DNA from 4 places in the Musicola paradisiaca NCPPB 2511 genome. Region 2 is predicted to be linked to each of the others. Evidence: predicted binding sites of a transcription regulator. Region 2 holds the regulator's gene; each other region holds the start of a gene.
What was found. Region 2 encodes CRP, which controls carbon source genes, mostly activating them, when cyclic AMP is high. Its sites were predicted from a motif close to ATGTGANNNNNNTCACAT; they were not measured.

Region 1: the regulator CRP is predicted to act here: its motif matches at 4,641-4,658, upstream of idnD (L-idonate 5-dehydrogenase).
Region 3: the regulator CRP is predicted to act here: its motif matches at 2,438-2,455, upstream of aaeR (HTH-type transcriptional activator AaeR).
Region 4: the regulator CRP is predicted to act here: its motif matches at 4,958-4,975, upstream of cdd (cytidine deaminase).

Annotation. Positions count from the first base shown of each region.
Region 1 covers NZ_CM001857.1:247,306-255,066, reverse strand. The annotation lists gene hemY (protoheme IX biogenesis protein HemY) at 1-62, shown strand, start outside; gene idnR (DNA-binding transcriptional regulator IdnR) at 268-1,266, opposite strand; gene DPA2511_RS01170 (gluconate:H+ symporter) at 1,334-2,653, opposite strand; gene idnO (gluconate 5-dehydrogenase) at 2,746-3,510, opposite strand; gene idnD (L-idonate 5-dehydrogenase) at 3,536-4,567, opposite strand; gene DPA2511_RS01155 (M20 peptidase aminoacylase family protein) at 5,518-6,675, opposite strand; gene DPA2511_RS01150 (amino acid ABC transporter ATP-binding protein) at 6,754-7,515, opposite strand; gene DPA2511_RS01145 (amino acid ABC transporter permease) at 7,525-7,761, opposite strand, start outside.
Region 2 covers NZ_CM001857.1:408,280-416,040, reverse strand. The annotation lists gene DPA2511_RS01910 (LysE family translocator) at 1-55, opposite strand, end outside; gene DPA2511_RS01905 (hydrolase) at 141-1,133, shown strand; gene DPA2511_RS01900 (YheU family protein) at 1,135-1,371, shown strand; gene DPA2511_RS01895 (phosphoribulokinase) at 1,489-2,358, shown strand; gene DPA2511_RS01890 (OsmC family protein) at 2,411-2,818, opposite strand; gene crp (cAMP-activated global transcriptional regulator CRP) at 3,134-3,766, shown strand; gene argD (bifunctional acetylornithine/succinyldiaminopimelate transaminase) at 3,835-5,055, opposite strand; gene DPA2511_RS01875 (aminodeoxychorismate synthase component II) at 5,177-5,755, opposite strand; gene DPA2511_RS22315 (hypothetical protein) at 6,192-6,506, opposite strand; gene DPA2511_RS01860 (hypothetical protein) at 6,690-7,514, opposite strand; gene DPA2511_RS01855 (hypothetical protein) at 7,514-7,756, opposite strand; gene DPA2511_RS01850 (DUF2589 domain-containing protein) at 7,753-7,761, opposite strand, start outside.
Region 3 covers NZ_CM001857.1:4,219,035-4,226,795, reverse strand. The annotation lists gene tldD (metalloprotease TldD) at 1-1,428, shown strand, start outside; gene aaeR (HTH-type transcriptional activator AaeR) at 1,476-2,420, opposite strand; gene DPA2511_RS23590 (hypothetical protein) at 2,687-2,848, opposite strand; gene aaeX (p-hydroxybenzoic acid efflux pump operon protein AaeX) at 2,843-3,046, shown strand; gene aaeA (p-hydroxybenzoic acid efflux pump subunit AaeA) at 3,052-3,999, shown strand; gene aaeB (p-hydroxybenzoic acid efflux pump subunit AaeB) at 4,013-5,968, shown strand; gene DPA2511_RS18835 (DUF1543 domain-containing protein) at 5,975-6,475, opposite strand; gene DPA2511_RS18830 (LysE family translocator) at 6,580-7,206, shown strand; gene yjgA (ribosome biogenesis factor YjgA) at 7,293-7,761, opposite strand, start outside.
Region 4 covers NZ_CM001857.1:2,842,222-2,849,982, forward strand. The annotation lists gene DPA2511_RS21720 (MFS transporter) at 1-347, shown strand, start outside; gene DPA2511_RS12580 (AraC family transcriptional regulator) at 344-1,159, shown strand; gene DPA2511_RS12585 (glycoside hydrolase family 3 protein) at 1,463-3,406, shown strand; gene DPA2511_RS12590 (CidA/LrgA family protein) at 3,673-4,089, shown strand; gene DPA2511_RS12595 (CidB/LrgB family autolysis modulator) at 4,079-4,774, shown strand; gene cdd (cytidine deaminase) at 5,037-5,921, shown strand; gene DPA2511_RS12605 (NAD-dependent malic enzyme) at 6,287-7,761, shown strand, end outside.

The DNA of each region.
Region 1 (7,761 bases), 160 kb from region 2:
AAGATGCCGCCCGTATGCGGCGCGAAGGGCTTACACTCACTCTGCAAACCGAGCAGAAATAAAATACGCCCGCCCTGCACCAAGAAAGCAGGGCGGTGTTCATGTAGCGACCTGAATCAGCATTGAATAATTGTTGGTATTGCAGCCGCGTTCCTTTATCAAAAGAACCATGAACTCACCAGCAGGTAATGATCATCGCCAAAGACAGGGCAGTATTTTCATCGTGATGGTTATCAGTATGTACTATTTATTGAATGGAACGCGATGCTACAACGTATCTCCGCGGTAAATCTGATAACCCAAATCCGTTGAATACGTTGAGTAGTCTCTGTCACTGATTTTATTAAGCAAAATGGTCGCTGCCCGTTGCCCAATGGCGAAGCGGGGGGTAATAACAGTGGCAAGGCTGGGTATCATTTCTCGTCCGATATCAAGGCCATGAAACCCGGCGATAGAAACTTCTTCAGGTACGCGAATACCTTTTCTCAGGCAATATAATAATGCGCCGACGGCAATATCATCATTGGTGCAAAATATTCCATCCAGATCGGGATACTCAATAAACGCCTGTTCGATCAGTTGTGCCCCAAGCTGCATGGAAGAAATAGATCTGGGGTTAATTCGATAGGCTGACAACCCGTGTTGCCGCATTGCGTCGCAATACCCCTGATAACGTAATTCGTCGCGCAAATCATCCTGGGAACCAAAATAAATAATTTTCTTTTTCTGACGATTTTCCAGCATCGTCGACACCATATCAAACGCCGCACGGCTATTCTGAAACCCGACTTCCATATCCAGACTTTCGCCTTCGGTATCCATCACTTCCACAATGGGAATATTGGCATTGCGCAGGTTTTTCACTGCCCGTAAGGTGTGTGATTTTTCGGAAAGAATAATACCGTCAATATTATAAGATAGCAGATTGAGGATCTGTTTTTCTTCTGAGTCCCGTTTGTAATTATAATTAGCAATCAAAATCTGGTATTGATTACCGGATGTCACAGATTCAATACCTGCCAGCATGTCGGCAAAAAGCTGATTGGTAAACGAAGGAATTAATACACCTATCGTATAGCTTTTTATATTCAGCAACATTTCCGGCGCACGATTGGGGATATAGTCAATATCCGCCATCACCTGAGCAATCTTTTTTCCTGTTTCAGGAGAAACCTGATTCGGCGTGCGTAAATAACGACTAACCGTCATTTTGGTGACATTCGCCAGATTAGCGATATCCTGCAAGGAAACCCGATACTTTCTCATCACGCCTCTTCACGCTGCTCTTCGGGGCAGGAAGCCGCAGCGTTCCTGCCCCGCATGCCGTTAATGCTTAATGAATAATATTATTCAATATCAATACCCCGATGATACCCAGAACAGAGATTAACGTTTCCATCACCGTCCACACCTTTAATGTCTCGCCGACACTCAGGTTGAAATACCCCTTAAACAACCAGAAACCGGGATCGTTAACGTGTGAGGCAATCACGCTGCCCGACCCTACCGCCAGCACCATCAGCGCCGGATCGGCGTGATTGGCCGAAATCAGCGGCAACACGATGCCCGCCGTCGTAATTGCGGCCACCGTGGCCGACCCCAGCGCGATACGCAGCAACGCCGCAACCGTCCAGCACATCAATAACGGCGACAGCGACGACCCTTTCATCAGTTCGGCAATGTACTGCCCTACGCCGCTGTCGACCAGAACCTGCTTGAATGCGCCACCGCCGGCGATGATAAACAGGATCATGGCGATCGCACCGATGGAATCGCTGACGATGTCCATCACCGACGCCATATTCCGCCCACCGCGCAGCCCCAACGTAAAGACAGCCAGCACGATGGCGATAAACAACGCGACCGCCGGATGGCCAATAAACTCAAAGCATTGCCGAACCGCATTCTCTTTTGGCAACAGCATTTCGCAGATCGCCGCAGCAGCCATCAGAATGACGGGGATAATCGCCGCCAGCAGGCTAACGCCAAAACCCGGCATTTCCTCTTCAGTGAAAATTTTCGGGTTAAACAACCCCTTGGGCGGCTCTTTCTCATATTTCTTCAAACACCTGGAAAACACCGGCCCCGCGATAATTACCGTTGGAATGGTAATGATCATCCCATATAGCAGCGTCACGCCCAGATTGGCGTTAAAAATGGTGGCGATGGCGGTCGGCCCTGGGTGGGGCGGCAGAAAACAGTGCGTAACGGACAGTGCGGCGACCATGGGAACGCCAACGTACAACAGCGGGAGTTGCGCCGCCGCCACGATGGTAAACACCAGCGGCAACAGCAGGACAAAACCCACTTCGTAAAACATGGCCAGCCCGACAATCAGGCCGGTAATCACCAGGGCCCATTGAATCCGGCTTTTCCCGAAATGGTGAATAAGGGTTGTCGCAATGCGCTGTGCCGCGCCGGTATCCGAAATTAAACGTCCCAGCATGGCGCCGAAACCCAGAATCATGGATAACCCGCCCAGCGTACCGCCAATCCCGGACTGAATAGAAGACATGACTTTCAGTGGCGCCATACCCTCACCGACGCCGACCAGGGCGGCAACCAGAATTAATGCAATAAAGCCATTTATTTTAAATCCAATCATCAGGATCAATAATAACGCGACCCCTATAGCAATAATGACTAAAGGCATAAGATGTTCCTGTAATAAAGGCAGCGAGAATCTCGCCGCCATAGACACGGTGTATCCGCTAATTCGAATTTATTTATATTTTGTCGGTGGTATTAAACCGCGACCAACATACCGCCGTCGACGAACAATAAATGCCCGTTTACAAAGTTGGATGCGCCGGATGACAGGAAAACCGCCGCGCCGATTAACTCCTCAGGATTGCCCCAACGGGCTGCGGGTGTGCGCTTCGTCAGCCATGCGGTGAATTCCTGATTTTCCACCAACGCCTTGGTCATTTCTGTTTTGAAATAACCCGGAGCAATACCATTCACCTGAATATTGTAACGCGCCAGTTCCACACACATTCCGCGCGTCAGCATTTTTACCGCCCCTTTCGATGCGGCATACGGCGTAATGGTGTCTCGACCCAATTCACTTTGCATGGAGCAAATATTGACGATTTTTCCGGCACGGCGCTCCACCATGTTACGGGCCACCGCCTGCGAAACAAAAAAGACGGCGGACTGATTCACCGCAATCACATCATTCCACTCATTTTCCGGAAATTCAGTAAAAGGATGGCGGCGCTGAATACCCGCGTTATTAATCAGTACATCTATTGCGCCAATATTTTTTTCTATTCCGTCAATGGCTTCATTCACTTCCTGGCAGCGGGTAACGTCAAACGGTGCGGCGTAAGCGCGATACCCTTGCGCCGTTAATTGCGCAACGGCATGTTCCGCACGCTCGGCGGTAATATCATTAACGATAATCTCAGCACCCTGTTCCGCCAATCCTTTAGCCAAAAGGAAACCAATACCCTGGGCCGATCCGGTAATCAAAACTTTTTTATTTTCCAGTGAAAATATATTTTTCATTTTCTGCTCTCTTCACAATATTTATTCAGAAGACCAACTGTACTTTTGCTGCTTTTGATTTATCCGAAGCGAATAACAGTGCCTCTTCGAGATCGGTAAACGTAAATTCCGCACTCAGCAGCGGCAATGGATCGATAATATGGTCGTTCAGCCAGTGCACCGCCGTCGCGAACTCTTCCGTAAAGCGGAATGTGCCAACCAGCTTAATTTCCTTGGCGATCAACATCATCATTGGAAAATCAGGAACCGCGCCACCCATACCGACCTGAACCTGAACGCCTTTGGCACGGGTCACTTCCAGACAGCGCACAATCGATTGGGGATGGCCGGAGACTTCGAACGAAATATCAAAATAACCTTTATCCCGCAGATAATCCGAGAAATCGCCCGATTGGGCATGCACCGTTTGGGTGGCGCCCATGGTAGATGCCAGGGCCAGAGAACGTTCACTAACGTCGGCACAGACAATTTCAGCCGCGCCCATCGCTTTCGCGGCTGCGACCACCAGACAACCAATAGGCCCGACACCGGACACAAACACCCGTTTTCCTTTAATATCGCCGGCCTGATTGACGGCATGAATTGCCACAGCCAATGGTTCGGCAAATACCATCACGCGATCGTCAGCCTGATTGTCAAAAGGAATACACTGTGCCGTATCGACAACTTTATATTGAGTAAAACCACCGTTAACATGCGGAAAATACATAGCGCTGCCGAAAAAGCGCATCGATACGCACTGATTTTCTTCGTGAGCGAGACAATATTTACAATGACCGCAGGGCTTGCTGGGATTAATCGCGACCTTTTGCTGATAACGTAATTCTTTATTATCACTCTGCTCAATAACACCAATAACCTCATGGCCTAAAACCATGGGTTGTTTGACTTCATAATTACCCACTTTCCCTTCGTGATAATAATGAAGATCCGAGCCGCAAATACCGCCGCGGGTTATTTTAACCAGCGTTCCGCTGCCTTGATAATGACACTCCTGATGAATGACATTAACTTTTTTCTTTCCTTCCACCACACAGGATTGCGTACTTTCGACCATGCCGCACCTCATTACCTAATAAAATTACCGGATAAAAAGTAGTAGCTATAAAACGTTAAATTTAAGGTCAAAAGTTTGAAGCGGATCACTTTAATTCATGTTACATAACACATGTTACGCATAACGTGATTTGATCACATCATTGTTACAAAACGCATGTTACAAATAGTGTGATGCGTTATACAGGCGCCGATTTATTACCTGAAACGCGCCCTACTGTGAAACCCTCCCGCCCAGACCTACAGACCATGTAGCATTTGCCGACACTGATCACGGCTTAACCGCCGATATGCATGTTTGCCGGCGGCAACTACAGGTGTTTCATCAATAAAATACGGCCTCAACATAGCCGCCACCTTGGGCGCAAAAAAAAACGCTTGCCCAATCAAAGGCAAGCGCTAATAAAAATCAGGTCTGAAAGACAACTGTTTAAGTGCCCCACTCAACGTTGCGTCCGCAAACCCGGGAAGTCACCTTCACCGGCAGTTGGACGCCAAGGCACCATAAAGGCTCTGCGTCATTCCCAGGTTTATGAAGCCGAAGCAAGCATAGAGAGTGGAATGAGCATCTACACAACAGATAAAGCAGATATCGTGCCAAAAAAACCACACTCAACATAAAAATTAATTTATTGAATTTTAAGCATTTAATTTATTTTTACGGCAACTGGCGACAACGTCGGCCTAAAAATAACGACGGGGTTCACAGAAAGAGTCGCCAATTGGCAACAACTGCATCGATGCGAAATAAAATTCTTTTATATCAGTCAATTAAATGTCTCCGAATGGAGACGTCACATAGCAAGAATTGTCGCCATTAACCAACAAGACATCCTGTCAGTTTTCAGGCCGATAGCAACACGTAGCCATTGCCGTGCCAAGTCAGGCTGGATGAATGACAACGCCGGCGCTGGTTGCCGGCGTTATTGTTATTGCGTCGAATCACGTTGATCAGTGCGCCGACAGTTGCTCCAGCGATAGCTTCGCCAGTTGATACAGATAGTGCGCAGTGGGGAACAGCGCCTGGTCATCCACCCGGAATTTGGGGTGATGCAGCGCATACGGGCCGCCGGAGCCGACCATCATAAAGGTACCCGGCAGTTTCTGCTGGTAGAAAGCGAAGTCCTCGCCAATCGGGCTGGCCTCCACCCGACGCGCGTCAAAACCCTCGTCGCCGGCAACCTGCAATGCAAACTCCACCCAACGCGGCGTATTCACCACCGATGGCGGGCCGGCGTGCCAGATGAATTCGATTTCTGCGCCGAAGGTACTGGCGATGCCGGCCACCACCTGGCGAAAACGCCGCTCAATCAGATCGCGCGCCTCCTGGCTGAAGGTACGCACCGTGCCTTCCACATAGGCGGTATCCGGGATGACGTTCCAGGTACTGCCGCTGTGCACCTGGGTGATGGATACCACCGCGTTGTTATCCGAGGGTACGTTGCGGCTGACGATGGTCTGCACCGCGGTAATCAGTTGGCCGATGATGATGATCGGATCATTACCTTCATGCGGCTTGGCGGCGTGACAGCCTTTGGCGGCAATGTTGATTTCAAAGCGGTCGACTCCCGCCGTCAGCGCACCGTCTTTACCACCGATGACGCCGACCGGCAGCGTCGGATCGTTGTGGATACCGAAAATGGCGGTTGCGCCGTCCAACGCACCGGCCGCAATCACTTCCGGTGCGCCGAGACCGGTTTCTTCCGCCGCCTGAAACAAAATCCGCACTGTGCCTTTCAATTCCGCTTCCGCGCGTTTAAGTAAAATCGCGGCGCCCAGCGCGGCAGAGGAGTGAAAATCATGCCCGCAGGCATGCATCACGCCGGGGTTTTTCGAACTGAATTCGACACCGGACTCTTCTTCAATCGGCAGTGCGTCAATATCGGAGCGCACCACCACCAATGGGCCATCCTGCAAACCACCCACCTCCGCCACCAGACCGGTTTTCAACGGCAGATCCAAAATGCGGATGCCTTCTTTCTCCAGTTCAGCGCGAATCTTCCGCGTGGTTTCAAATTCCTGATTGGACAGCTCCGGGTGCTGATGCAGTTCGTGCCGGAACGCCTGAATATACTGTGCCAACGGCTCATGCTGCGTGTGCACTTTCATGGTAGGTGACTCCTCTTTTCGCCCTGGGATCAGAACCGCCTGGCACCCCAGGCATAGCAGGTGAACAAACGATGCGCGTCAGATATCAAACTCTGACGGTTCTTCTATATTTGTAAGCTGGCGCAGAAAACGGCGGGTCTGCGGATTGTCGGAGAAGCGGATCACCTTCTCTGCCGGCCCTTGCTCCACGATATGCCCATCCGCCATAAAGATAACCCGATCCGCCACTTCTCTGGCAAACTGCATTTCATGCGTCACAATCACCATGGTGGTGGTGTTGGCCGCCAGTTTCTGAATCACTTGCAACACTTCATGAACACGCTCTGGATCCAGTGCAGAAGTGGGTTCATCGAACAGAATCGCCTTCGGATCCACCGCCAATGCCCGTGCGATACTGACGCGCTGCTGTTGCCCGCCGGACAGCGTGATCGGGTACTGATTCGCTTGCGGCAACAGGCCTACCTGCTCCAGCAGCACCAGACCAATCTCCTCCGCGTGCTTTTTCGGTATTTTTTTCACCACGATCAGGGCTTCGGTGATGTTTTCCAGCGCGGTTTTATTCTTGAACAGGTTGTAATTCTGAAACACCATCGCCGTCTGTCGACGCAGTGCATACTCGGCTTTGGTGGTGTAATGACGGGTATCCAGCGTCTGGTCGCCGATAGTAATAGTGCCCGCCTCCGGCTTTTCCAGTAGGTTCAGACAACGCAGTAACGTCGATTTACCGGAACCGGAAGGGCCGATAATGGCGACGACTTCACCTTCTTCGATGTCCAGGCTGATGTCGTTCAGCACGACCTGCTCACCGAACCGCTTAGTCAGGTTTCTTACGCTAATCATGTCGGCTCCTTAACGCTGCCGGGAATGGCTCAGTTTCTTCTCCAGTCGGGTCTGGAACCAGGAATAGGCGATAATCACCAACCAGTAAATCAGCCCCACGACCAGGAAGGTTTCAAAAAAGCGTAGCGATTCCGCAGCAATCATCTTGCCTTCGGCAAACAGCTCGGAAACACCCAGCGCAAACGCCACCGATGTGTCCTTAATCAGTGAAATAAACGTGTTGCCGGTTGCGGGCAATGCATTAAG
Region 2 (7,761 bases):
TCGCTGCGACCCACAAGAAACCCAACATAGAAAGAAACAGGCTGACGTGATCCATGAAACGGCAATCCTTTAAAGCCGGAAGGGATTAGCAGAAAGCCATCAACCTAGCAGCGCGACGTCACCCATACAAGTTTTTTGCCATGAATACTTATCCACTACACAACAGCGCTTTTCAGCCGTTGGGCGGGATGCGCAACCCACATCTGCAAACACTGCTGCCGCGGTTGTTTCGCCGACGCCCCAGCCTGACGCCCGTCTGGCAAACGCTGGATACCCCCGACGGCGACTTCGTCGAACTGGCCTGGAGCGAACCGCCGCAACCTGCGGCGCATAAGCCGCGCGTGGTGCTGTTCCACGGCTTGGAGGGGAACTTCCGCAGCCCTTATGCGCACGGTTTGATGGCCGCCTGTCGGGAACGCGGTTGGCTGGCGGTGATCATGCATTTCCGCGGCTGCAGCGGGGTGCCTAATCGCCGGACGCGCATCTATCACTCCGGCGAAACCGGCGATGCCGACTATTTCCTGCAATGGCTGGAAAAAACGCTGGGGCCGGCGCCCACGGCGGCGATCGGCATTTCGCTCGGCGGCAATATGCTGGCCTGCCTGCTGGGCCGTCAGGGGGAGCGCTGTTCGCTCAACGCCGCCGCCGTCGTCTCGGCGCCGTTGTTGCTGGAGCCTTGCAGCCGCCGCATCGAACAGGGGTTTTCCCGCATCTATCAATCTTATCTGGTCAATTCGTTGCGCCAGAGCGCACTGCGCAAACTGGCGGCGTATCCCGGCACCATTCCGGTATCGCCGTCCCGCATCAAACAGGTACGCGGGTTGAGGGAGTTCGACGACCTCATCACCGCCCGTCTTCACGGCTTTCACGACGCCGCGGATTATTACCGGCGTTGCAGCGCCATGCCGCTGCTGCCGCAGATCCGTACTCCAACCCTGATCATCCAGGCAAAGGACGATCCTTTTATGACGCCTGAAGTCATTCCCGATCCCTCGCAGTTACCGCCCTGCGTCGAATACCAACTGACAGAGCATGGCGGGCATGTCGGCTTTGTCAGCGGATCATGGCGCCACCCTGAAATGTGGCTGGAACATCGCATCCCCGATTGGTTCACCCCTTATCTGGAGCAATAAAATGATCATTCCCTGGCAGGCGCTGGCGCCCGACACGCTGGAAAATTTGATTGAATCATTCGTACTGCGGGAAGGCACCGACTACGGCGAACATGAACGCTCGCTGGCGGAAAAGGTGGAAGACGTACACCTGCAACTGCAACGCGGCGAGGTGGTGCTGGTCTGGTCCGAACTGCATGAAACCGTCAACATCATGCCGCGTAACGCCTTGCGCAGCGGCGTGATTCACGACGGCTGACACGCCCGCTGGAAAACGTAAATTGGCGTGTCAGGCCGGAACAAACATGATAACAATAAGGATATTGCGTTATGGTCGATCACGACCCGCGCCGCCTGACCGACCGGAGTTTGCATCATGTCGCATCAACACCCGATTATTGCAGTAACCGGCTCCAGCGGCGCCGGCACTACCACCACCAGCCTGGCGTTTCATAAAATTTTCCAGCAGCTCAATATCCGCGCCGCGCAGGTCGACGGTGACAGCTATCACCGTTATACCCGTCCGGAAATGGACATGGCGATCCGTAAAGCGCGGGATCTGGGCAGGCACATCAGCTACTTCGGCCCGGAAGCCAATGATTTCAGTTTGCTGGAACAGGCGTTTATCGACTATGGTCGCAGCGGCAGCGGTAAAACCCGCAAATATCTCCACACCTACGACGAAGCCATTCCCTACAAGCAGGTACCGGGAACATTCACCCCCTGGGAACCGATGCCGGAACCCACGGATATTCTGTTTTACGAGGGGCTGCACGGCGGCGTCGTGACGGAATCCCATAACGTCGCCCAGCATGTGGACTTACTGGTCGGCGTGGTGCCGATCGTCAACCTGGAGTGGATGCAGAAACTGGTACGGGATATCAACGACCGCGGCCACTCACGCGAAGCGGTGATGGATTCGGTGGTTCGCTCGATGGAGGACTACATCACCTATATCACCCCGCAGTTTTCACGCACGCACATCAACTTCCAGCGCGTCCCGACAGTCGATACCTCCAATCCGTTTGCCGCCAAATCCGTTCCATCCATGGATGAAAGTTTTGTCGTGATCCACTTTCAGGGGATGAGCAACATCGACTACCCCTACTTGCTGGCCATGCTGCAAGGTTCGTTTATTTCGCACATCAATACGCTCGTGGTGCCGGGAGGGAAAATGGGGCTGGCGATGGAGCTGATTATGACGCCGCTGGTACAGCGGCTACTGGCGGGCGATAACATCGGTTAAAGCGTGGCGCGGCAGCCGTACAACCGCCGCGCATGATGTGCAACCGACCGGGTCATTCCAGTTCGACGACTTCATGGCTGTGAGTGATATGTACCGTTTTTCCCAACATCAGCGCGACGGAACAATATTTTTCCGCCGACAGCGCGACGGCGCGCTCAACTGCTTTGTCGGTCAAGCCGCGCCCTTTCACAATGAAATGCAAATTAATCGTGGTGAACATACGCGGCGCTTCTTCGCGGCGCTCCGACGTTAATCGTACTTCGCAATCCGCGACATCCTGACGCCCTTTCTGCAAGATGGATACCACGTCGACGGCGCTGCATCCACCCGCCGCCATCAGCACCATTTCCATCGGACTCGGCGCTTTGTCTCCGGCGTTTCCATCCATCAACACCTGATGCCCGGAGGCGGACTCGCCAAGAAACGTTAACCCTTCAACCCACTTCACCCGCGCCTGCATAACATTGACCCTCAACTATTTTTTAAAAATTACATCGCTTATGTATAAACCCGACTAAAATCAGAGTTTAATCATGCTGAAGCGAGACAACACGAGACACTACACACAACCTGTGTTAAAAACGGGGAAATAATCCGGTGTGTGAGCCTCTACCAGACACATCCTGATTATGACGTCACCCGATAGACAGCCTCAGTATATTCCCTGACGTCATTCCGCCTGAGTGGAATTTAAATATAACTATGTTATCACGCCGTACAGGGAACTCTGAGCCCTGTGATTTGCGCAGTGAATTACAACAGAGGATAACAGCGAATGGTTCTCGGCAAACCGCAAACAGACCCGACTCTCGAATGGTTCCTTTCTCATTGCCATATTCACAAATACCCATCGAAGAGCACGCTTATTCACCAGGGTGAAAAAGCAGAGACGCTTTACTACATCGTGAAAGGCTCGGTCGCCGTGCTGATCAAGGATGAAGAAGGTAAGGAAATGATCCTGTCCTATCTCAACCAGGGAGATTTCATTGGTGAACTCGGCCTGTTTGAAGAAGGTCAGGAACGTAGCGCCTGGGTTCGGGCCAAAACCGCCTGTGAAGTCGCCGAAATTTCCTACAAGAAATTCCGCCAGCTGATTCAGGTCAACCCCGATATTCTTATGCGTCTGTCTTCACAGATGGCGCGCCGTCTACAAGTCACGTCCCAGAAAGTGGGAAATCTGGCGTTTCTTGATGTAACGGGCCGCATCGCCCAAACACTGTTAAACCTGGCCAAGCAACCCGATGCCATGACGCATCCTGACGGCATGCAGATCAAGATTACCCGTCAGGAAATCGGTCAGATCGTCGGATGTTCTCGTGAAACCGTCGGCCGTATTCTGAAGATGCTGGAAGACCAGAATCTGATTTCCGCGCACGGCAAAACCATTGTGGTGTACGGTACACGCTGAGTCATTGCGACGCCGGATCAAAAAGAGCGTGCTGCGGCACGCTCTTTTATTTTCAGCAACAGACGAACTTATTGCTCCACAACCTTCGCGACCGCCTGTTCGAACAGCGCCATGCCTTGATCGATATCGTCCAGTTCAATCACCAGCGACGGCACAAAGCGAATCACATCCGGCCCGGCGACCAGAATCATTAACCCCAGTTCGGCCGACGCCGACAGGAAATCGCGCGCACGACCATGCCACGCTTTCTTGAGTTGTGCGCCAATCAACAGCCCCATACCGCGGACTTCATCAAAAATGCCAAACCGCTCATTGATACGGTGCAACGCCGCCGCAAAACGTTCATGACGAGCTTCCACCCCAGACAGCACTTCCGGCGTATTGATCACATCCAGCGCCGCTTCCGCCACCGCGCAGGCCAGCGGGTTGCCGCCGTAGGTGGTGCCGTGCAAACCGACGCTCATGACGGACGCCACTTCCTCGGTGGTCAGGCAAGCGCTGATGGGGAAACCGCCGCCCAACGCCTTGGCGGTGGTCAGGATATCCGGCCTCACGCCGTAATGCATGTAGGAGAACAGCTTGCCGCTGCGGCCCATGCCGCACTGCACTTCGTCGAACACCAGCAGCGCGTTGTACTGGTCGCACAATTCACGCACACCGGTGAGGAATTCCGGCGTCGCCGGCGTAATACCGCCCTCGCCCTGGATCGGTTCCAACACCACGGCACAGGTATGATCGTCCATCACCGCCTTCACCGCCGCCAGATCATTGAAAGGCACATGGATGATATCCGCCGGTTTCGGCCCGAAGCCGTCGGCGTACTTGGCCTGCCCGCCTACTGAAACCGTGAACAGCGTCCGGCCATGAAACGCCTGATAGAAAGCGATGATCTTGGTTTTATACGGACTATGGCGCTCGATGGCGTAATGACGAGCCAGTTTGAACGCCGCTTCATTGGCTTCCGCCCCCGAGTTGGCAAAAAACACCCGGTCGGCGAACGTGGCGGCAATCAGCTTGGAAGCCAGACGCAAAGCCGGCTCGTTGGTAAACACGTTGCTGGTGTGCCACAGGGTTTCGCCCTGCGTTTTCAACGCCTCAACCAGCGCCGGATGACAATGTCCCAGCGCGGTAACGGCAATACCGCCGGAAAAATCGATGTATTCTTTGCCCTGCTGATCCCAGACACGGCTCCCTTTACCCTTCACCGGCACGAACTGCGCGGGCGCATAAATCGGAAGAATGACCTTGTCGTATGTTTCCCGCGTTACTGCTGATTTTTCTGTCGCCATCTGCTGCCCCGTGATGATATCCCATTGTCCAACATGAAAATATAGTCAATAAATATGCATAAAAAATCACACGAGCGCAATCGATAAATCCGCTCGCCCGTCGACGCTATTCACTATCCGTTTATAAATTCATGAAATTTTTCAACAACTGATGCCCCTGTCGGCTAAGAATACTCTCCGGATGAAACTGTACACCTTCCAACGGCAACGCTCGGTGGCGAATACCCATGATTTCATCCGGTCGCCCATCCCGTTCCGTCCAGGCGGTCACGTCAAAACAGGCCGGCAACGTTTCAGATGCCAGAATCAGCGAGTGATAGCGAGTCACCGTCAACGGATTTTCCAGCCCGAGAAACACCCCTTGTCCGGAATGACGAATCGCCGATGTTTTGCCGTGCATTACCTGCCGGGCCCGGATCACCTGAGCGCCAAACGCTTGCCCTAACGCCTGATGACCAAGGCATACCCCCAGAATCGGCAGTTTGCCGGCAAAGTGACGGATGGCAGCCAGCGAAATCCCGGCGTCGTCCGGCGTACAAGGGCCGGGCGAGATCACCAGCCGCTGCGGCGCCAAACGCTCAATATCCGCCAGCGTCAATTCGTCATTACGCATAACCGTTACCTGCGCGCCCAGCTCGCAAAAATATTGGTAGAGGTTATAGGTAAAGGAGTCGTAGTTATCGATAATCAAAAGGCTCATCGTATTAACCTGTGGATATTATTTATGTAAATCAATGCGGTAACTCCCGTTACCGTACGATGCCCGTCACGGGATAGGAGTATAGCGGGGGTGGCGGAAACGTGTCGACCAGACGGGGCGGATTTCACCTTACCGGAACCCTCCGTTGCGCCATAAACGTCATTTGCCTGCATCAGTTTGGACGAGAACGGTGCGAAGACAACATACAACGCCTGTTCAACGGACAGGGTCATGTTCGCGCCAACGGAACGAATGAGTGCAGCGAGTAAACCGAGGCGTACACGCCGTGCGTGAAGATTTAGGGCGTCACCCTGGGCAATAGAATAGCCTGGCGGGATCGACCGGGCAGCACCATGGCGGTGGCCCGGTACCGGGAATATCGCTACAAAGCTCTCCCCGTCATCATTCAACTTATCGCTATGTTTGCCTCACGACTTCAGGCGCTGATCAGGCAAGACAGGCGCAGATTCTGCCCCCAGCCTTTGCCGCCGTTATCCACGCGCCAGATATTGACGGTAAATCCCGTATTGTTGATGCCAGTGATCGTCAGCGCGAAGGTGTCCGGAATACTGCCCGGCGCATACTCGGAGCCCTGCAACGGCGTCACCGCCACCACCGGCGTCACGCCAGCGGCCAGCGGCTGGGGGAAACTAACCCGCACCTGCTGCGCACCGGCAGTAGTACGATTGGATGAACCAACGCCGGCGACAAACGCCAGAACCTTGGGCATTTCGAGAGATGGCATAGTCATATAACCTCCTGAATAGATTGAATTATACCTGAAGTCAAATTCGCTCAGGTGGTCATATACTGCCGCGGTATTCTTCGGCTGGATTGGCGAAAACCGGGTGTTTTACCGCCAAAATAACGGTGCCATCATCCATGAATTCTCAGCCGTCAGGCGTAGAAAATCCTATCCGTCGTCGAGTGCGGCTCAACGCAGATGCAGACGGTGACGGCAGCGTAGCCAGAATGAAGGCTTCAGGGCCGGACGCGCAGCCGCCAGCGGATAGAAACTGTGCACCCTCAATGGTCCCCTGTCCGACGTCAACCAGAATCGTTGCTGCTCCTGATACAGCCATACTGTCCGTTGCTGCATCGGGTCATGACATTCCAATCGCAGTGCGTCCGATTGCGCGACCAGCAACAATGCCAGGCTTTGCCAGGGCTTGCCGTCGGGAAATACCCGCAACGGCAACCAGCAATGCTGTGCGGCGGCCTGACACAACATAGGCCAGTGCCGCTGCATGGTATCCAGCCCCAGCCGGTCGCCATCCGCCAGCGAGGGCTGCAATGAAACGTCCAGCTCCACCTGCCGGAGCAGCTCGAAGCGCCGCAACCACTGCTGCAACGCCGCGACAACTTGCTGTGCATCGGGGTATACCGGGGAACCGGCAAACTGACAAGCCCACTGAAACCAGAGATCTCCCGCTTCCTGTTCCAGTTCCGGCAGGTCGACGAGGATATCCGCTGGCCAGCGCGGCTGGCGTTTGCCGCCGTGGCACAGCGACCGCCAGAGCACCCAGAGACTCAGTGTCTGTTGATACCAGCGCCCCCAGTGGTCGTTGCAACCGTAACCCTGCCACCACCAGCTACCGTCATACTGTTCAGGATGCTCAAAAAACGCCTGTTCAAGCCGCACTTTCAACGCCGGACGAATCACCTTCCAGCATTGTTGCAGTCGCTGTTCCACCAGGGTCTGCCGGTTCAACACCGAGGGCGGCATGCCCTTCAACCCATAGAAATCCGCGCGGAACATCAGCGCCTCCCGGGAGGCATCGCAGCCAGACGCCGCCGCTCTGCATCGTCGAGGCGAGTATTCAACTGCTCCGCCGCATCCAGCGCGTCGGCGGAACTGGCTCGATCGAGTTCCAGCGTCAGCCCGCAATGCGCGCAGCGCGGGTTGACGCCCTGTTGCAGCAATTGCCAATGTACCGCGATCGGGTGCTGACACCCTGGGCAGGCGATGGAGCCCGCGTCGATAAATTGTTTCCGACTCATGCTTT
Region 3 (7,761 bases), 820 kb from region 2:
AGTGAGCAATTACTTACATCAAATAAGCTGGGCCATCAGGATCTCCAGGCCATCCTTGAAACCTTAAGCGAACGCCGTATCGATTACGCCGATCTCTACTTCCAGTCGAGCTACCACGAGTCGTGGGTGCTGGAAGATCGCATCATCAAGGACGGTTCCTGGCATATCGATCAGGGGGTGGGGATCCGTGCCGTCAGCGGCGAGAAAACCGGGTTTGCGTATGCGGATCAAATCTCCCTCGAAGCATTGCGGCAGAGCGCCCTGGCGGCGCGCAGCATTGTGCGCGAGCAGGGTGACGGACGAATCAAAACCTTGGGGGAAGTTGCCCATCGCGGCCTGTATCCGGCGCTCAATCCGTTGGATAGCCTGACGCGCGAAGATAAGATCGCGTTGTTGCAACGGGTGGATGCGACTGCGCGCGCTGCGGATGCTCGGGTGCAGGAAGTGACTGCCAGCCTGACCGGCGTGTATGAACTGGTGCTGGTGGCCGCCACCGACGGTACGCTGGCGGCGGATGTTCGCCCGCTGGTGCGGTTGTCGGTCAGCGTGTTGGTGGAACAGGATGGCCGTCGCGAACGCGGCTCCAGCGGCGGCGGCGCTCGTACCGGTTACGACTTTTTCTGGCAGTTGTCGGAAGGGGAAGCGCGGGCGGATGCCTGGGCCAAAGAAGCGGTGCGTATGGCGCTGGTCAATCTCTCCGCCGTCGCCGCGCCGGCTGGCACTATGCCGGTGGTTTTGGGCGCCGGCTGGCCCGGTGTGCTGTTGCATGAAGCGGTGGGGCACGGCCTGGAGGGCGATTTCAACCGTCGCGGCACGTCGGTGTTCAGCGGCCAGCTCGGCCAACAGGTCGCTTCCGAACGGTGCACCGTGGTGGATGACGGCACGCTGGCGGATCGGCGTGGTTCCCTGGCGATGGATGACGAAGGCGTCCCTGGGCAGTACAACGTGCTGATCGAAAACGGCATTCTTAAAGGGTATATGCAGGATAAGTTGAACGCCCGGCTGATGGGCGTGGCGCCGACCGGTAACGGCCGACGCGAGTCTTACGCCCATCTGCCGATGCCGCGGATGACCAACACGTATATGCTGGCGGGTAAATCGACGCCGGAAGAGATTATCGCCAGCGTGGAATACGGGTTGTATGCGCCGAACTTCGGCGGCGGCCAGGTGGATATCACCTCCGGCAAGTTCGTCTTTTCTACTTCGGAAGCCTATCTGATTGAAAACGGCCGGGTCACGACGCCGGTCAAAGGGGCGACGCTGATCGGCTCTGGCATTGAAGCCATGCAGCAGATTTCCATGGTCGGCAATGATCTGGCGCTCGACAAAGGCGTGGGCGTGTGCGGCAAAGAAGGCCAGAGCGTGCCGGTTGGCGTGGGCCAGCCAACGCTGAAGCTGGACAGCTTGACGGTCGGCGGCACCGCCTGAGTGATTCAGCGTTATTTGTTCTGTTCAGGCCGCGGATGCGGCCTGATTTATTTCTGCGGCGCGTCATCCGGCGCAGCGTCCTGCCGGTAGCCTTGGTAAATCAGCGCTACCTTGCGGAAATATTCGGTCAGGTAGTCGATGCAGATTTGCACTTTCAGCGGCAGATTGTCCCGGCGGGTGTAGAGCGCGTATACCGGGCGAGGATCGGAGTGATACCGGGGAAACAGGATTTCCATGTCGCCGCGTCGGATATCTTCCAGCACCCACATCAGCGGGACATACGCGATCCCCGCCCCGCCTTGCAGCCAGCGGATCAGGGTTTGCGGATCATTGGTGACGAAACGCCCCTGCGGAGTGATCCGGGTGGTGATACCTTCCGGTGCGATCAGTTCGAATTCGCTATCCGGGCGCACGCTGTATTCCAGCCAGGACAGGTTTCCTATGTCGGATGGTTTTTCCGGCGTGCCGTGCACTGCGAGATAACGTTTAGTGGCGCATACCACCATCGGCATGGAGCCTAGCCGGGTGGAAAACAGGCTGGAATCCTGTAGCGCGCCGACCCGGATGACAATGTCCAGCCCATCGGCGATCAGATCAGGCGCCGGGATACCACACACCAGATTGACTGAGAGCCCGGGATATTGTCTTAGGAGATCGGTGGTCATGACGGAAAGGACGTTTTGCGCCATGGTGGAGGAGCTGCCGATGCGTAGTGTACCGATCAGCGTATTGTTGAAAGCGTATAGCTGCTCGTGGACTTCGTTGGCTTCGTGCAGCATGCGACGACAGCCGTAGTAATAAATCTTCCCCGCCTCGGTCAAACCGATGCTGCGTGTGCTGCGGTTGAGCAGTTTTACCTGCAACTCGTCTTCCAGCCGAGTAATGGTCTGGCTGACGGCGGAAACACTCATTCCCAATTGTCGTGCTGTGGCGGTAAAGGTTCCGAACTCCACCACTTTGGCGAACACGGACATGCTCTTTAGTCGTTCCATTATTAACTCTGGCTTAAAAGTGATTTAGATCACAGTGCGTAGATAACATCATAATAAAGCACCATAATATAGGCGCTTTAACCGGGGTGGTGCGCTATTACAGCCGAACTTCCCCGTTGTTATTGTATTTTTAGACTAAAAAACGCTGATTTAACATCGCGCTTCTCAACCATTAAATCAACGCCTGCAATCGCTATTGTTCAGTCAAGACGCGCATCACACAGAATGGGTACCGAACGTTGTTCCCGCTCAGTCTGCATGGTTTGTCAGCTTGATGTGTCCTCCCTCTGTCGGTAGCCATACCGATGGCGGCGATGTTCTGCCTTTGTCCCCTGGCGGCGCGCGATCGGCGGCGTGGTGTTATCCACGCGCTGATTCACGCTGCTGCTGAACAGATAGCCGGTCAGGTAAGGAAAAAGAGGATGCATTCACTCCCGGTCATGGTGCTGTTCGGCCTGTCATTCCCGCCGATCTTTTTTGTGCTGCTGGTGTCGCTGACGCTGTTCTTCATCTGCATTCGCCTGCTGCATTCCTCCGGTATCTACGAATGGGTTTGGCACCCGGCACTGTTCAATACCTCGCTGTTCTGTTGCCTGTTTTACCTGCTGTTTCACCTGGGAGTGTAAGTGCCATGAGAGCCTCTGTTTTAAACATCATCACAAAAAAACTGAGCCGTGTTGCGATGACGCTCATTGTGGTGGCGGCGGCCGCTGTGGCGTTGGTCAAAGTCTGGTCGTTCTATACCGAATCCCCCTGGACTCGTGACGCTAAATTTACCGCCGACGTGGTGGCGATTGCGCCGGACGTCAGCGGGTTGTTGACGTCGGTGCGTGTGCAGGATAACCAACCGGTACAACAGGGCGACGTGCTGTTTGTCGTCGATCAACCGCGCTACCAGCAGGCGCTGGAAGAGGCGCAGGCGGATGTCTCCTACTATCAGGCGCTGGCGGAAGAGAAAAAACGCGAATCGACCCGGCGTTTACGGTTGGGCGTACAGGTGATGTCGCGCGAAGAGATCGAACAGTCCGGCAATGCGCTGCAAACCACCCAACATCAGTTGGCCAAAGCCCAGGCGCAACTGGCGCTGGCTAAACTGGATTTGGAACGCACCGTGGTGCGGGCGCCGGCGGATGGCTGGATTACCAACCTGAATGTACACTCCGGCGAATTCATCACCCGTGGTACGACAGCGGTGGCGCTGGTGAAAAAGGATTCCTTCTACCTGCTGGCTTATATGGAAGAGACCAAACTGGCCGGGATCCGGCCCGGCAGCCAGGTGGAAATTACGCCGCTCGGCAGCAACCAGATTCTGCGCGGTACGGTGGACAGCATCTCCGCCGGGATCGCCAATAGCAGCAGCACGGTGGGCAGCAAAGGGCTGGCGACGGTCGATGCCAGTCTGGAATGGGTGCGTCTGGCGCAGCGGGTACCGGTAAAAATCCGTCTGACGCAGCAGTGGGGTGATCGTTACCCGGCGGGAACCACCGCCACCGTTCTGGTGACGGGCGAGCAGACGCCAGAGGTGCAATCGGCGTCGCCATTGCTGCAACTGCTGCATCGGCTGCGCGAGTTCGGTTAACCGGAGCGGTACGATGAACAGTTCCGTTTTCCCCCGGCTGCGTTTTGCCTGCAAGCTGAGTCTGGCCGTGGTGCTGTCGTTGGTGCTGGGGTTCTGGTTTGAAATGGAAACGCCACGCTGGGCGGCGCTGACTGCCGCTATCGTGGCCGCCGGGCCTGCGTTCGTCGCGGGGGGCGATCCGTTTTCCGGCGCAATCCGCCATCGCGGCCTGCTACGTATTCTCGGCACCTTCATCGGTTGTTTTGGCGCGTTAGTGATCATCATGACGACGGTGCGGGCGCCGGTGGTCATGCTGATGCTGTGTTGCCTGTGGGCCGGGGTGTGCGTGTGGATCTCGTCGCTGGTGAAAACGGAAAACTCGTATGTGTTTGCACTGGCGGGGTATACCGCGCTGATCATCATCATCACCAGCCAGAGTTCGCCGCGTGCTATTCCACAATTCGCTATTGAGCGTTGCAGCGAGATTATTTTGGGGATCGTCTGCGTCATTCTGGCGGATTTGGTGTTCTCTCCCCGTTCGGTTAAACAGGATGTCGATCGCGCCATCGACGATCTGCTGTTGGGACAGTACCAGCTACTGCAACGCTGTGTGGGCCGTGCGGCCACAGACGATGTCGATAGCTGCTGGCATGGGCTGTTGCGGAAAACGCAGGCCATCGGCGGCATGCGCAATATTCTGCTGATGGAGTCGTCGCACTGGCAGCCGGCCTGGCGGCGGATGAAGACCCTGCTAAGCCAGTCCTGGATGATGATGACCCTGGCTGGTGAAATCGGGTTGATGCGACGGGACGGCGACTGTGTAGTGAAGGGCGGTCTGCTGATGCTGCTGGAACAACCGGTGACGACGCCGGGTGATCTGCGCCGTCAATTGCGACAGTTGCGCCATCTGGCGGCCAGCCATAGCAGTCGCTTGCCTGCGCCGCTGGTGGGGTGGCTGGCGGCGTCTTCCCGCTATCAGCTGTTGGCGGCCGGCATCAGAACCAATGCGCGCATTAGCCAGCGGGAAACCGAGATACTGGAAGCGGAAACGCCGGTGCGCGCCAGCTCGGCGGAAACCCATCATGCGTTGATCAACGGCCTGCGTACCGGCGTGGCTACCGCCGTCGGCTGCCTGTTTTGGCTGCTGACCGGCTGGACATCCGGCAGCGTGTGTATGGTGATGTTGGGCGTAGTGACCGCACTGGTGATGCGTTTACCCAATCCGCTGATGGCCGCCAAGGATTTCCTGATCGGTACGCTGATAGCGTTACCGCTGGGGGCGGTGATGTTCATGCTGGTGTTGCCCGCCACTCAGCAAAGCCTGTTGTTGCTGGGGCTCTGTATCGGCGTAATGACGTTCGTCATCGGCATCGAAATCCAGAAGCGGCGGTTAGGGTCGTTGGGCGCGCTGGCGAGCACCATCAATATTTTGGTACTGGATAACCCAATGACGTTTAATCTGTCGCAATTTCTGGATAACGCCATCGGGCAGATTATCGGCTGCGTGCTGGCGCTGGCGGTGATTATGCTGATACGGGACAACAGCCGTGCTCGTACCGGCCGCACGCTGCTCAACCGGTTAGTACACGGCGCCATCGACGGGTTGTCGACTCGTCCGGCGCGGTGCAGGGAAAACCATCTGCCCGCGCTTTATCAGCATCTGTTTTTGTTGATCAATCTGTTTCCGGGGGACATGGCGAAGTATCGGCTGGCACTGTCGCTGATTATTGTGCACCAGCGTTTGCGTCAGCTTGATATTCCGCTTAGCGATACGCTGGCGGAATGCCATCGCCAGATGCGCGCCACGGCGGCGCGGGTCGCGGGTGCCGCTGGGGATACGCAGCGCAGCCGTTATTTTTCGCAGTTGCTGACGCAAATGGAGGAGTACCGGCAACATCTGGGGGAACATCAGGTGGCGGACGATATCGTCGCCGCCGTTGCCCGGTTGACGGCGCTGTTGCAGCGCCACCAGCATGCACTGTGCGATTAGCGGCGTTTACAGCGGATGGTAGCCCTGCCACAGCGGGGCTTCAGGTTTTCCCATCGGATTCGGCGTCAGGTGGAGATGCCAGCGCTCCAACAGCGTGAGCGGCAGACAGTCATCTACATCATGCAGATTGTCCTTGTGCTGTTTGAACATCCGCGGCAAGAGTATCGCTTTGGCGCGCTGTTTGGCTTCGTCGGCATTTTCGGCGACAAACAGCCCGAACTGATGAATCTCCGCCGGGTTTTCCGGCAGGTAGCCGCCTACGTTGACGAACCACAATTTCTCCCGGCCGTGAAATGGTTGGCGGCTGAGCGTGATATCGTAGCCATCGGCCCAGGTTATCGGGGTATAGCTGTCGACATGAACCTGATTCTTGTCGCCGAACCAGCCGGCTTTTAGCGCGGGGAACCCTTCTTCCGGCGTTTCTGCGGCAACGAACTGGACATCGTGCAGTTCAATGTTGGCGCCTTTGGCACCGCCGCCAAGATAGTACATAAATAGCGTTGTCATGCGATAATTACTCCTCGGAAGAGATGGCTATTTCTTTTTTATATAACGAAGGCATTCACCTTAACCTGTTGTATGACAGATTGATATCAACGGAATACACCATAATGACTTTGCATCTTTGGTTGGTTTACATCGGGGTGATCGCGGCGCTGATTGCCGTACCGGGGCCTTCCGCCCTGCTGAGTATGACGCACGGTTTACGCTATGGCCGCCGTCGCGCATTGGCTACCGTGTTAGGCGGCGCCAGCGCGTCGCTGATCCTGATGAGTGCTTCTGCGCTGGGGCTCGGCGCGATCCTTGCCGCATCGGCGACGGCATTTCTGGTGTTGAAAGTGGTGGGCGCTGCTTATCTGGTCTGGTTGGGGATTGCCGCCTGGCGTTCCCGGGCAGAAACGCCGGTATCGTCCGTCGAGACGATGGACGAGGCTCCAGGGCTTGGGATGCTGTATCGCCGTGGCTTTATGGTTGGGATCAGCAATCCCAAGGATATTCTGTTTTTCGCCGCGCTGTTTCCTAACTTTATTGAGACCGGCGCGCCGCAGGCCATACAGTTTGCCATTCTGGCTGTAACCTGGGTGGTCATTGATGTGAGTACGATGTTCACCTATGCCTGCATGGGCAAACGCATTTCCAGTCTATTCGCCAGCCCGCGGCGTTTACGTCTGTTCAACCGTGCGACCGGCACGCTGTTTATCTTCGCCGGCTCGGCATTGGTGGCGTCCACCAAATGAACGTTGGCCGCACTCTTCAATGCGGCCAACATTTATGTCATGCGGCGACGTTCATACGTCTTGCGGCACAGGTCGCGCCGGTTTTTTTATTCTTCCGTTTCCGCCAGTTCGCGCAGGTATTGAAAAATCTGCCGGGCCGATTTGAGCGGCTTGTTGGCCGCTTGCTCTTTTTGCGCATTACGCACCAGCGAACGTAGCTGTTGGCGATCCGCTTGCGGATAAAGCGCCAGTACGTCCGGGATGGCGTCATCACCCTGTTCCAACAGCCGATCGCGCATGTGCTCCAGCTTGTGGAACAGCGAGACTTGTTGATTGTGACGGTTGCGCAGTTTATCCAGCGCGGTCTGAATCGGCTCCGGATCGCGGGCACGCAGCATCTTTCCAATCAGTTGTAGCTGGCGGCGGCGGCCTTCTTTCTTGATACGTTGCGCCAGCTCGATGGCGGCTCGCAGGTCTTCATCCAGCGGAATGCGCTCCAGCGCGTTTTTGCCCAACTCGACCAGCTCGGCACCGAGCGCTTTCAGGGCTTCGGCATCGCGTTTAATCTCGCTTTTG
Region 4 (7,761 bases), 2.2 Mb from region 2:
TGCTGGCAGCGACTTTATCTGCGGGGAATCTATTCGCTGTTATCCCGGCCCTGTTTCTTATTGGTCTCGGGACTGGTCTGGTCGCCACCGTAACGCTGGTTTTCGCCCAGAATGCCGCTCCGGCCAATCGGCTTGGCAGTTGGACCTCCATGATCCAGTTCCTACGCAATCTGGGGTCGGCGGCGGGTATCAATCTGCTGGCCGCCGTACAGCAACAAACGTCCGCCGCATACAGCTTCACCCTGTGCTTCCTGCTGCTGGCCGGGTTGATGTTACTGGGTATTATTCCGGGGTATTTTATGCCAGCATCCCGCGACGGCATTCGCGCTACAGGAACTGAACCATGAGCCATCCGCTATACGGCGCCCCACGCACCGGGCTGACGGAAAGAACGATCGATACGCTATCGGCGCACGAGAATCCGCCTCATCGACACCCGCAAGGGCAATTCGTCTTGGTACGGCAGGGCCTGTTACAGGGGTTTTCGTCGCAAAGCAGCTGGCTGTTGAAGGCCGGGATGGCCATCTGGATCCCGCCGGAGACGGTGCACTGGGGAGAAACCGCCCACCAGGTCGAACTTCTGGTGGTGTATGCCACGCCTGAGCAATGTCAGGCGATAACCTGCCCGCTTAAGTTGATGAATGCGTCATGTTTGATTATCGGCCTGTGCGAACGGCTTGCGGCGCCCAATTCCGCACTGCCCGATACGCGACGCGAGCGGTTATTGCAGTTGCTTTTTGAAGAAATCGCGGACAGCCCATCCAGCCCGTTGTCGTTGCCGTTACCTGACGACCCGCGGTTGAAGAAAATCACCGACGCGCTGATCGCCACGCCATCGCTGCGGCATAATCTGGATAGCTGGGGAAAACACGCAGGAGCAACCGCGCGCACCTTGTCCAGGCTGTTTATGCGCCAGACCGGTTTGTCATTCGGCGCATGGCACGATCGTCTGTTGCTATCCGAAGCCTGGCGTCAGCTACATGCCGGGTACAACAACGATGCACTCGCCCTTCATCTGGGTTTTTCGTGCGGAGATGCTTTCGGGCACTGGTTCAAACGCATCGCGGGTCTAACGCCGGGGCAAGCGCGTCGGCAGTGTCAAACGGCGCGTGTGCTCCCCTCCCAGACCGTTCGCCGAGATACCTCACGACTGCGCTAACGCCGGGTGCCCAGCACCGAGCGCCTCGGCCACGCCATCACTGCCGTTTATTCCTTGAACCCGCTTGCGAATTTGGGATGGCAGGCTTGAATTCCGCCCGGCCGCTCAACTAGCTTGTCACTACCCCCGAAGAGAGCGCGGCCTGGCCTGCACCCCGCAATTTACGCCTTCCTGCGTGGTTCGCCCCAGCGATGTAACCGGTTGCTGTTGCCGGCGCCGCCTTCTCATCCGGCGGACGTCTTCCTCTGACCATGAGAACGATAACAATGACACGCTTACCCACGATATGTCGTACCCCCAACGGTGTTGGCGCTAAGCGCCGCGCTGCCTTTGCTGTTTTCCCCGCTGGCATCCGCCGTCCAACAGGCGGTATTGGAGACCCGCGATATCAGACTGATCAGTGTTGATGGCTTGCAGTTCAGGGATCTCAACCGGGATGGCAAACTCAACCCGTATGAAGACTGGCGTCTGCCGGCGGCGGTGCGTACCGCCGATCTGGTATCCCGCATGACGCTGGCGGAAAAAGCCGGCGTGATGATGCACGGTTCGGCGCCGACCGCCGGGAGCGTCATCGGCGCCGGCGCGCATTATGACCGGCAGAGCGCCCGCGCGCTGATCGCCGATCTCCACATCAACAGCTTTATCACCCGCCTTTCCGGCGACAACCCGGCGCAGATGGCGGACGAAAACAACGCATTACAGCAGTTGGCGGAAGCCACCCGGCTGGGGATCCCCATCACCATCAGCAGCGACCCGCGCAATGCCTTTCAGTCGCTGGCCGGCGCCAGCAGCGCCGCGGGTAAATTCAGCAAATGGCCGGAAACACTCGGGCTCGCCGCCATCGGCGATGAGACGCTGGTGAGACGTTTCGCCGATATCGTCCGGCAGGAATACCGCGCCGTCGGGATTACCGAAGCGCTGTCGCCGCAGGCGGATCTCGCCACGGAGCCGCGCTGGCCGCGCATTGACGGTACCTTCGGCGAAGACCCGGCCCTGACGAAAAAAATGGTGCACGGCTACGTCGCCGGCATGCAAAACGGCACCGGCGGCCTTAACGATGGCAGCGTCATTGCGGTGGTCAAACATTGGGTCGGCTATGGCGCGGCGCAAGACGGCTGGGACAGCCACAACGCCTACGGCAAATACGCCCGTTACGGTAAAGATGGGTTGCAATCCCACATCGAGCCGTTTACCGGCGCCTTCGCCGCCCACGCCGCAGGCATCATGCCCACCTACTCCATCCTGCGCGGCGCCACCTGGCGCGGCGTGCCTATCGAACCGGTCGGCGCCGGTTTCAATAAGTTTCTGCTTACCGACCTGCTGCGCGACCAATACGGTTTTGACGGTGTGATCCTCAGCGACTGGCTGATTACCAATGATTGCAAGGGTGATTGCGTCACCGGCGTCGGGCCGGGCGAAAAACCGGTGCCGCGCGGCATGCCCTGGGGCGTGGAGCATCTGACGTCCTATGAACGCTTTATCAAAGCGGTCAACGCCGGCATCGATCAATTCGGCGGCGTCACGGATTCAGCCATGTTGGTCAAAGCGGTGCGGGAAGGCCGTTTGCGGGAATCCCGGCTGGATGCGTCCGTCACCCGGATCCTGCAACAGAAATTCCAGACCGGGCTGTTCGAACGGCCGTTCGTTAAGGCAGAACAGGCGGGAAACGTGGTCGGCAATCCGCAATCGCAGCAACTGGCTAATAATGCCCAGGCGCAGGCACTGGTGCTATTGCAGAACAAACAGTTGCTGCCGCTGCGTCCGGGGAGCCGGTTGTGGGTCTACGGCATCGACCCGGCGGCGGTGAAAAATGCCGGCTTCATACCGGCCACGCGGCTGGAAGAGGCCGACATCGCGCTGATCCGCACCCGCACGCCCTACGAGCAGCCGCATAAAAACTACTTTTTCGGCAGCCGACACCACGAAGGTTCGCTAGCCTTCAGCGCGGATAATCCCGACTATCAGGCTATCGTGCGCGCCAGCGCCCGCGTGCCTACCGTCGTCACCCTGTATCTGGAGCGGCCCGCCGTCCTGGCGAATGTGGTGAACAAGACCCAGGCGCTGGTCGCCAATTTCGGTGTTAGCGACGCGGTATTGCTACAGCGGTTGTCGTCTTCTGCGGACTATACCGCCAGGTTGCCATTCGAGCTGCCATCCTCCATGCAGGCGGTGCTGAAACAGCGTTCGGATCTTCCCCACGACAGTGCCGCCCCCTTGTTCCCGTTCGGGTTCGGGCTGCCGCGCTGATGCGGTTTCCGTAACGGCTTCCCCCGGGGTCTCCGCACGAGGCCCCGCTTAGCCGTGCCTCCCGATAACCGGCAGACAACGGCAGACCCAGAAAATACCGCCCGAACGTGCTTGGCCCTACCGAGCCGAACCCATGCGCACCGTTCGCACGCCAGTACGCACTGGACGCCTGCATGAATCCGCTGAAAGTATTTTGTGATGCGTAGCACACCTACAGGAGTAGCGTTATCATACTTCCCCTTCGCTCAATCAGGAGTTTCCGTCCTATGGGTAATGCATTCATCCTTTGCTGGCAGTATTTGCGCGCTTTCGCGCTGATCTCTCTCTGTCTTTTTGCCGGCAACGCGGTATCCGCGCTGCTGCCCATTACCATCCCCGGCAGCATTATCGGCATGTTGATACTGTTCGCTCTGTTGGCCTCGCAGATCCTGCCGGCCCGTTGGGTCAAACCCGGCTGCAATCTGTTTATCCGCTATATGGCGCTGCTGTTCGTCCCCATCGGCGTGGGCGTGATGAACTACTACGATCTGCTACTCAGTCAGTTCGGCCCGATTGTGGTGTCCTGCTTGTTCAGCACCATCATCGTCATGCTTGTGGTCGGCCATACGACCCAGATGATGCAACGCGATCGCCGTATTCCTGACACATCCGCCAAACCGGGAGGAAGCAACCATGCTGAATAATATCGGGTGGTCGCTGCCGTTGACGCTGGTGGTGTTTTTCGCCGCGCGCCGGCTCGCCATGACACTGAAAATGCCGTTGTTCAATCCGCTGCTGATGTCCATGCTGGTGATCATCGCCATCCTGCTGATGCTGCACATTCCCTACGCGCACTATTTCGCCGGCAGCAGTGTGCTCAACAGCCTGCTGCAACCGGCGGTGGTGGCGTTGGCGTTTCCACTGTACGAACAGTTGCACCAGATCCATGCCCGCTGGAAATCGATTATCAGCGTATGTTTTATCGGTAGCGTAGCGGCGATCGTGTCTGGTACGGCCATTGCACTGTGGTTGGGCGCCACCCGCGAAATCGCCGCGTCGGTGCTGCCCAAATCCGTCACCACGCCGATCGCCATGGCCGTCGCCAGCACCATCGGCGGCATTCCCGCCATCAGCGCAGTCTGCGTGGTTTTCGTCGGTATTCTCGGCGCCGTACTGGGCCATACGCTGTTTAATCGGGTGAATATTCGCACCGCCGCCGCGCGCGGCCTGGCGATGGGCACCGCGTCGCACGCCCTCGGTACTTCGCGGTGTGTCGAAGTGGATTACCAGGAAGGCGCGTTCAGTTCTCTGGCGTTGGTTATCTGCGGCATCATGACATCGTTGATTGCCCCCTTCCTGTTCCCGGTGCTGATGCGGCTATTCGGTTGATGCTCCGCCGTGGAGCGCCCCCGCAAGCGGCGTTTCCACACGCCTTATCGATGGCGTTCGCCGAATTATCGATGCCGCACGCCAGATGCCGGTTGGAATACAGGTGCGAGGGGCGACGAATGGATGCACAAAACTGGAATGCCTCACACATTTCTTCTCTGCATTTCACTCATTTCATTTAAAAAGTGATAAAAATCACACATAACAGCGTGATCGCTTTCTACCATTCGTATCACAGTCGTCACCATCCAAGAGGGTTCTCATGCAAGCACGTTTCCAGAGCGCATTCACCCATCTGTCTGCACCGTTACAGTCTGCATTGGCGCCGATGCTGGCGCGGGATGATTTTTCCGCCATGCTGACCGCAGCCGAAGTCAACCATCTCTGCGGCCAGTGCCGGATCACCGTTGATGCGCTGGCGTTCGCGCTGCTCCCTTTGGCGGCGGCGTGTGCGTTGACGCCAATTTCCGCCTTCAAGGTCGGCGCTGTGGCGCTCGGGGACAGCGGCGCATTGTACTGGGGCGCCAATATGGAGTTCTCCGGCGCGCCGTTGCAACAAACCGTGCACGCCGAACAAAGCGCGGTAGCCCACGCCTGGCTGAGGAATGAAACCGCGTTACGGAGCGTCACCGTCAACTACACGCCGTGCGGGCATTGCCGTCAGTTCATGAACGAACTCAACAGCGCATCGACGCTGAACATTTGCCTTCCAGGCCGTTCGCCGGCCCGCCTTGGCCATTATTTGCCCGATGCGTTCGGCCCACGCGATCTGAACATCAGCACCCTGCTGATGGATAACGTAGATCGTGGCATGACGCTGCCGGAATCCGATGCGCTGACCGCTGCTGCGCTCGATGCCGCCAATCGCAGCCACGCCCCTTATAGCCAGGCGTTCAGCGGCGTGGCCTTACAGGGCGAGCGCGGTATCTATACCGGGCGTTACGCAGAAAACGCAGCGTTTAATCCCAGCCTGCCGCCATTGCAGTCCGCACTCAATCTGATGAATTTGTCCGGCGAATCCCATGACGCAATACAACGGGCCGTGCTGGTGGAACCACGCCGCGCCGCCATCAGTCAGTGGAGCGCCACGCAATCACTGCTTGCTATGTTGGGGTGTCAGGACACCCGCCATGTTCTGGCGGAGTAACGTCGCCTTTCCCGTCAGCCCGCGGTCAACACCTCGGGTTGACGCCTGCCAATCGGCCATTTGGCCAGACCTACCGCCGTGTTCACCCTGCGCCGTGCGCAAGCAGGAGAGGCCGACGACCATCGCCCGAGATAACGACGCCACAAGGTGGCGATCGCCGTTGTTCATCCGTCAACCTGCCGCTAAACCGCCGGAAATGGGCAGTATTTGTGACTCCTTCCACATTTTCGTTATATGCAAGTCATGTGTAATTATTTTAATTAACATTTCCTGTACATATCAGCTGGGTACTTTAAGATCCGCGCTACCGATACACGGCGTTGGTTCGCCAACAGGTTTCCGCTACCTAAAAGAGTTAAAAAATCATGGAATTGGAATACGAAAGTAAACGTCCACTCTATATCCCTTACGCCGGTCCCATTTTGCTCGAATTCCCCCTGCTGAACAAAGGCAGCGCCTTCAGTGACGAAGAACGCGACCACTTCAACCTTCATGGCCTGTTGCCCAAAGCAGTAGAGACCATTGAAGAGCAGGCAGAACGCGCCTGGCGTCAATATGAGTCATTTAAGAACGACATGGAAAAACATGTCTATCTGCGCAATATCCAGGACACCAACGAAACCCTGTTTTACCGCCTGCTGGCCAACCACCTGAGCGAGATGATGCCCATCATCTACACGCCGACAGTCGGCGCCGCGTGCGAAAACTTTTCTGATATCTACCGCCGTGCGCGTGGTCTGTTCATTTCCTACCCGAACCGCGAACACATCGACGACATGCTGCAGAACGCCACTAAACAGAATGTAAAAGTCATTGTGGTGACTGACGGCGAACGTATCCTTGGCCTGGGCGACCAGGGTATCGGCGGTATGGGCATTCCTATCGGTAAGTTGTCCCTGTACACCGCGTGCGGCGGGATCAGCCCGGCCTATACGCTGCCGGTGGTGCTGGATGTCGGTACCAACAACCCGCAGCGACTGAACGACCCGCTTTACATGGGTTGGCATCATCCGCGTATCACCGGCGAGGAATACGACGAGTTCGTCGATGATTTCATCCAAGCGGTTAAACGCCGTTGGCCGAACGTTCTGTTGCAGTTCGAAGATTTCGCCCAGAGCAACGCCATGCCGTTGCTGAAGCGCTATCGCGACGACATTTGCAGCTTCAACGATGATATTCAGGGAACCGCCGCCGTGGCGCTGGGGAGTTTGATCGCCGCCAGCCGCGCCGCCGGCAGCCAACTGCGCGACCAGACCGTTACCTTCCTGGGCGCCGGCTCCGCCGGTTGCGGCATCGCCGAACAGATCATCGCCCAGATGAAGTCCGAAGGACTGAGCGATGAAGAAGCCCGCGCCCGCGTATTCATGGTGGATCGTTTTGGGCTGCTGACCGACAAGCTGCCGAACCTGCTCGATTTCCAGAGCCAACTGGTACAGAAGAGCGAAAAACTCAGCAAATGGGACGTGAACAGCGACGCTATTTCACTGATGGATGTGATTCGCAACGCCAAACCGACCATTCTGATCGGCGTATCCGGCCAGCCGGGTCTGTTTACGGAAGAGATCATCCGTGAAATGCACCGTAACTGCCCGCGTCCGATCGTGATGCCGCTGTCCAACCCGACCTCTCGCGTCGAAGCGCGTCCGGAAGACGTTATCCGCTGGACCGACGGCGCCGCGCTGGTCGCCAGCGGCAGCCCCTTCCCCCCGGTGAAATACAAAGACCGCGTGTACCCGATCGCACAGTGCAACAACTCCTACATTTTCCCGGGTATCGGTCTGGGTGTGCTGGCATCGGGCGCTAAGCGCATTACCGACAGCATGCTGATGGCCGCCAGCCG